2 regions of the Paenibacillus sp. 2TAF8 genome follow, and region 2 is predicted to be linked to the other one. Evidence: predicted binding sites of a transcription regulator. Region 2 holds the regulator's gene; the other holds the start of a gene.

Region 1 (3,432 bases), on a different contig from region 2:
CGGGTGGAACTGGATAAATTCCATGTCACGAACTATAGCCCCCGCACGGTATGCCATAGCTACCCCATCAGCTGTAGCCACATCAGGATTCGTCGTATAGCGGTACAACTGCCCTGCACCACCAGAGCAGAGCACCGTCGCTTTCGCTTTGACAAATACTTTGGAACCGTCTTCTTTCAGAATCAGAGCACCGATACATTCTCCGCGATCCGTGATGAGGTCAACGACAAAATGTTCATCCCAAACGTCGATGCCAGGATGTTCGTGCACCTCTACAGCGAGCGCTCTTACAATCTCATATCCTGTTGCATCTCCGTTGGCATGTAAAATACGGCGGTGGCTGTGCGCACCTTCCTGCGTCAACGCCAACTCGCCGTTCTCCAGGTCAAACAATGTACCCAGCCGGATCAGTTCTCTGACACCGTCCGGCCCCTCGTTTACCAATACTTCAACTGCCTCGGATCGGCATAAGCCTGCTCCCGCAACAAGGGTGTCTTGCAAGTGGTATGCAGGCGAATCATCTTCAGCAATAACGGCCGCAATCCCTCCCTGCGCATATCTGGTGTTACTCTCAAGCAAAGACTTCTTCGTAATCATCAGTACACGATGCTGCTCGCTGGCCTTAATGGCCGTGAACAGACCGGCAATACCTGAACCAATTACCAGTACATCTGTCTCTACCATCGGTAGCGCAGAGAGATCAAAATCATCTATATAGTGCGGTATCATCTTATTCACCTGTCTCGGAGCAAGAGTAACGCATATTACTTCACCAGTAACATGCGCTCTAGTGATTCTCTGGCTTTATCAGCAACAGCCGGTGGGACATAAATCTGCGGTTTCATCGTTTCCAGACATTTGACCAGCTTCTTCAGGTTGTTGACCTTCATGTTAGGACATACGAGGAATTTGGTTGCAAAATGGAATTCTTTGTCCGGGCTGTCGAGACGAAGCTGATATCCTGTGCCATCTTCAGTACCTACAATGAATTGCTTGGTTGTTGATTTCTTGCAATACTCCAGAATGGCTGTCGTGCTACCTACAAAGTCACCCATTTCCACAACCTCAGGACGACACTCCGGGTGTACAACAAACTCAGCATTCGGATATTTAGCCTTCATTTCAACGACATCTTTGACGGTCAGCATATCATGCGTGTTACAGTAACCTTCCCAGATAATCATCTTTTTGTCTGTATGCTGCTGCACATAATGCCCCAGGTTTTTATCCGGTACCCAAATGATCTCCTCAGAGTCTACAGACTGGATTACACGAACAGCGTTAGCAGAGGTACAGCAAATATCTGTTTCTGCTTTGATCTCAGCCGAGGAATTAATGTATGTTACGACTTTGGCATTTGGATGCTGTGCCTTGAGTTTACGTAATCCGTCCACGTTCACCATATCGGCCATCGGGCATCCTGCACGTTCATCAGGAATCAGCACCGTTTTGTTCGGAGCCAAAATTTTAGCGCTTTCACCCATAAAATGAACACCACAGAATACGATAACATCCGCATCTGTCTGCGCTGCTTTCTGGGCCAGCAGGAAAGAGTCCCCACGGAAATCTGCGACTTCCTGTACCTCGTCACGTTGATAGTAATGAGCCAAAATAATAGCATTGCGTTCCTTCTTGAGTTCCATCAGCCGCTCACGCAGCTCACGATTCATCTCAGCCTTGCGCTCTAAAGCCAGAGCTTCCACTTGTGATCCTCTCCTTATCGGGACAGCGCCTGGCGCTGTTTCATAGGGTTAACCTAAGTCGTTATGTTCGCTGGTGAAACGAATCACAAGCGGTTTAACAACTAATGTACACAACGTTCACGACTCTGTCAATAAATGAAAAAAGGCAGGATATCTGCCCTTATCCCCCTTATACTGTCTGATTCGCCATCTAGCTCGTGATTATCTGTTCCTCCTCTAAATGAATAATTGTTGCAAAAAAAAGAGAGCCACAAGGGCTCTCTTTTCAATCCGGTAGCAATACCAGACATGTTACATATTATGATGTTGGCTTCGTGCCACCATCATTCGGATCATTGCTGCCCTTATCCAGGTCAGGAGCTTCATTCGGGATATCTCCAACCGGTGGCTCAGATGTTTCATCTTTGCCCTGAATGCGTACGCGAACATCGCCGATGTTATCAATGATTGGCTCACCGCCTTCATTTGGCGTACCTTCTCCCGAATTGTCATCGCCATCTACTTTTGGTGTCAAGGAACCTGTTTCGATCAATTGCTTGATCTGATCCATTTCCAACGTCTCCACCTCAAGCAGTGTTTCAGCAATCAGATGCATCTCTCTCGTATGTTTAGTAAGGAGAGCTTTACATTTCTCATAGCAGTCGTTAATAAAACGCTGCATCTCTTGGTCAATCTCATATGCAATCGAATCCGAGTAGTTCTGTTCGTGACCGATATCCCGTCCAAGGAATACCTGCCCTTGCGAACTTCCGAACTGCATTGGACCCAGTTTTTCACTCATACCGTATTCCATAACCATGCTGCGCACGATACCTGTCGCTTGCTGGAAGTCACTATATGCACCGGTACCAATCTCACCGATGAACAATTCCTCCGCCACACGACCACCAAGGAGTCCAGTTACTTTATCCAGCAGTTCCTGTTTGGTAACGAGCATACGATCTTCTTTTGGCAACATGATTACATATCCACCCGCACGTCCGCGCGGAATGATGGTCACTTTATGTACCATATCAGCATGTTCCAGGAAGTATCCTACAATGGTATGGCCTGCTTCGTGATAAGCGACGATACGTTTCTCGCGATCACTGATGACACGGCTTTTCTTCTCCGTACCCACGATAACACGGTCGATCGCCTCATCCACTTCGCGCATGGAAATATCTTTTCTGTTACGACGTGCTGCAAGCAATGCCGCTTCGTTCAGTAAGTTCTCCAAGTCTGCACCAGAAAAACCTGTTGTACGCTTCGCAATAATGTCCAGTTTCACATCTTTCGTGAGTGGTTTATTACGAGAGTGTACTTTCAGAACAGCTTCACGACCCCTAACGTCTGGACGATCCACTGTAATTTGACGGTCAAAACGACCTGGACGCAACAACGCAGGATCGAGAATATCTGCACGGTTTGTTGCAGCAACGATGATAATACCTTCGTTCGCACCGAATCCGTCCATTTCAACGAGCAATTGGTTGAGGGTTTGTTCACGTTCATCGTGACCGCCGCCCAGACCAGCACCACGCTGACGTCCCACTGCATCAATCTCGTCAATAAAGATGATACATGGTGCATTTTTCTTCGCATTTTCGAACAGGTCACGGACACGTGACGCACCGACACCGACAAACATTTCGACGAAGTCAGAACCTGAAATGCTGAAGAATGGTACTCCCGCTTCACCGGCTACGGCACGAGCGAGCAATGTTTTACCTGTACCCGGAGGACCTAC
Region 2 (3,432 bases):
CAGCTCATCGGGAGATGTAATTCCCAGCTGGTTCTGTGCCGCCTGAATCGCCAATGCCTCTTCCTGACGCTGATCCTGCGTGACGTAGATATAATATTGCTGAAGTCCAAACAAGATCAGAACGAGAACGAGCAGCGATATCCAAATCCACTTCTTTTTTTTCTTCAAGAGTTGAACTTCCTTTCCCTAAAAACTGCGCATTTCAGGTTCTTCTTAACGAGCAAGCAGTTGATCAAAGGCCAACTGGGATTCCCGCAAAATGCGCTCTTCATCCAGTGTCAAACATTCACCATGTTTTACAACTTGTTTACCATCTACCCATACATGTTCCACATCTTTTGCCGAAGCCGAATAGATGGCATGGGAAATCAAATCCGTTTGAGGATAGAAGTGAGCCTGTTCAATGTTGAGCGCAATAAAATCAGCCTTTTTACCAACTTCCAATGCACCAGTATCGTTCAGGAAGATCGACTTCGCACCGTACGCTGTTCCAAGAAGCAATGCTTCCCCAGCAGGCACGGCGGTTGGGTCACCCGATACTCCTTTATGAATTAAAGCTGCCAGTCTCATTTCCTCAAACATATCCAGATTGTTGTTGCTTGCCGGTCCGTCTGTTCCAAGAGACACGGTAACACCTGCTTTTAACAGAGCAGGCACACGGGCAACACCCGATGCAAGTTTCAAATTACTTCCTGGATTATGAGAGACAGCTACATCATGACTTGCCAAGATCTCGATCTCTTCGTCGTTCAGATGCACAGCATGAGCTACGAGTGAAGGACGCGAGAAGAAGCCATGCTTCTCCAAATGCGCCACAGGACGCAGGCCGTAATCGGTCACATTCTGCTCCACTTCACGTAATGTCTCAGACATGTGCGTATGAAGTGGCAGGTTTAAATCATGTGCTACCTGTACAAGCTTCTCTATGTAATCTGGAGGGCATGTGTACGGTGCGTGCGGAGAGATTACGGTTGTGATGCGTCCATCCGCTTGTCCATTCCATTCACGCGCAAATGCAGCGGACTCTTCGAGCTTTCGCATCTGCTCTTCTTCGGAGCACAGTCCAATGACACCACGAGCCAGCGCAGCTCTAGCCCCTGACTGTTCAACCACTTTAGCCACCTGATCCATGTGGTCATACATGTCCAGGAAAGCTGTTGTTCCACCTTTTAACATCTCAAGCACCGAAAGGGATGCTCCCCAATACACGTCCTCTGACGTCATTTTCGCTTCCATTGGCCACATTTTTTCTTGCAGCCACACTTGTAGTGCCAGATCATCACCATGCCCACGAAGAAGAGACATCGCCGCATGACCATGCGTATTGATCAGACCCGGCAGGAAGAACAGTCCTTTTCCATCTACTTTGGATAGGTTCTCGTCTCCATCCGGCAACGTCTCACCAATATGCACAATCTTGTCATTCTCAATGACCATATACCCTTGAACCACAGTCCAGTTTGCACCTTCATTGACTGCGAACTTACCATTGTGGATTACCCATTTATTCGTTGTTGTCATCTTGCTCTTCTTCCTTCCCATTTTCCAAATAATAAGCCAAGCTGAGCAAATCCGTTGTAAAATCAGCATGATGAATGCGGACATGCGGAGGCGTTTTTAGAATCGTTGGTGCAAAATTCAAGATCGCTTCAATCCCTGATTCAATCAGTTGATCGGCAACGTTCTGAGCTTCTATATCCGGTACGGTAATAATGCCGATACGGATGTTATCTTTCTGTACCGCTTCCGTAAGATCTTCCATCGGTTGAACCGTCAGGGTGTTGATTTTACTGCCAATCTTTGGCCCAAAGGAATCAAAAATAGCTACAATTTTCATATTGTCCTTCAGATATGCATTGTAATTAGACAATGCGTGTCCGAGATTACCGGCTCCCACCAGAGCTACATTAATTTGCTGGTCTATTTTTAAAATGTGACGAATCTTCTCAATCAGGTAAGAGACGTCATACCCGATCCCTTTGCGACCAAAATCTCCGAAATAAGCCAAATCTTTGCGGATCTGAGCCGGATTCAGATCCAGTCGCTGCCCAAGCTCCTGTGAGGAAACCGTTGTTACCTCACGCTGAACCAACTCGTTCAAATAACGTAAATATACAGGTAAACGCCTTACTACTGCTTCTGATATTTTTTCCGATTTCATTCCTGCTCCCCCTTACCATTGCCACGATAAAATGTAATAAATATTGAAAAGATGAGCATTCTGTATACATGCAAAATCCATGCATTATTCTTCATACAGAATGCCCGTATTTTTGGGATTATAAGTTCCATATATGCGTTGCCTTTTAGAAGTCTTCCTCGAGTTTAACGTCATGTAGATGTGCAATGCAATATTATCGCCTAAAAATCATTAATTTTGCTTTTCACTTGGGCGATCAAGCCATTCTGCGATGCGTGGAACCATCTGTTCAGTGAGCATATGCTCCATTTTGGGTCCCGGCAGTGAATAGAGGAAGTACTTGCCGTAATAAGCCTCAATCACTCGTGTATCATACACAATGACGATACCGCGATCCTTCCCCGTCCGAACAAGCCGGCCAAATCCCTGTTTGAAACGGATGACTGCCTGCGGCACAGACAGCTTCATAAATGGATTTTTTTTCTGCTCTTGCAACAGCTCACTCTTCGCTTCCAGAAGCGGATGGTTAGGCGGCTGGAAAGGCAGTCTTACAATGGCAAGACAGGTCAACGCTTCACCCGGAATATCCACACCCTCCCAGAAACTGCTCGTTCCCAGTAGAACCGCTGCTTTGGCATCCTGAAAGCGTCGGGTCAGCTTTGAACGATTTCCGCTGTCAACACCCTGCCCCAGCAGCGAGATGTCATTTCCGGACAAAGCCTCTTTGAGCGGCTCGTAAACTTGTCGAAGCATTTTATAAGAAGTAAACAGCACCATCATACGTCCTTGGGTAGCTATCGCTGTTTCGGCAAGAGAATGCACCAGCATCTGTACAAAGTGTGCATCTCCTACACTGCCTTTCAGACTCGGGAAATCACGCGGTATCACTAACAATGCCTGTTCCCGATAATTGAACGGAGAAGGAAGCATTGAAGTCAGAAGCCGATTATTGTCGGCAGCTTCCTGCAGGCCCAACTGCTCAATCATGAACTGGAATGACTTATCTACCGATAGCGTAGCCGAAGTAAGTACAACGCTTTTCTTTTTATCGAAAAACATCTCTTTCAGTTGTGCACTTACATCTACCGGAACAGCATACAACTGAAGTGACTTGCTGCGGAATTGACCACTCGCCTCCATCCAGTACACCGTCTTGGCATCGTCCATACGCATGAAGAACCTTAAATTCTCCTTCATCGTGGTCAGATCTTTCAATAGTCCGGTGATATCCGTGATCAGACTGTCGGCCTGATAATCATCTTGATCTTCTTTTACTTCAAGCAGTAGTTTGT

The links. The regulator Rex, encoded in region 2, represses fermentation and respiration genes when NADH is low (regulators of the CRP and FNR family bind a similar motif). The targets are predictions, from matches to a motif close to TTGTGAAATATTTCACAA.
Region 1: a site for Rex is predicted at 1,775-1,792, ahead of nadA (quinolinate synthase NadA). Genes of this name have one in related genera too.

What each region holds. Positions count from the first base shown of each region.
Region 1 is NZ_JBFRFN010000027.1:18,183-21,614, forward strand. It holds gene nadB (L-aspartate oxidase) at 1-729, opposite strand, end outside; gene nadA (quinolinate synthase NadA) at 765-1,703, opposite strand; gene ftsH (ATP-dependent zinc metalloprotease FtsH) at 2,002-3,432, opposite strand, start outside.
Region 2 is NZ_JBFRFN010000001.1:247,712-251,143, reverse strand. It holds gene AB4Z30_RS01275 (DUF5590 domain-containing protein) at 1-168, opposite strand, end outside; gene AB4Z30_RS01270 (amidohydrolase) at 214-1,521, opposite strand; gene AB4Z30_RS01265 (redox-sensing transcriptional repressor Rex) at 1,505-2,161, opposite strand; gene dinG (ATP-dependent DNA helicase DinG) at 2,372-3,432, opposite strand, start outside.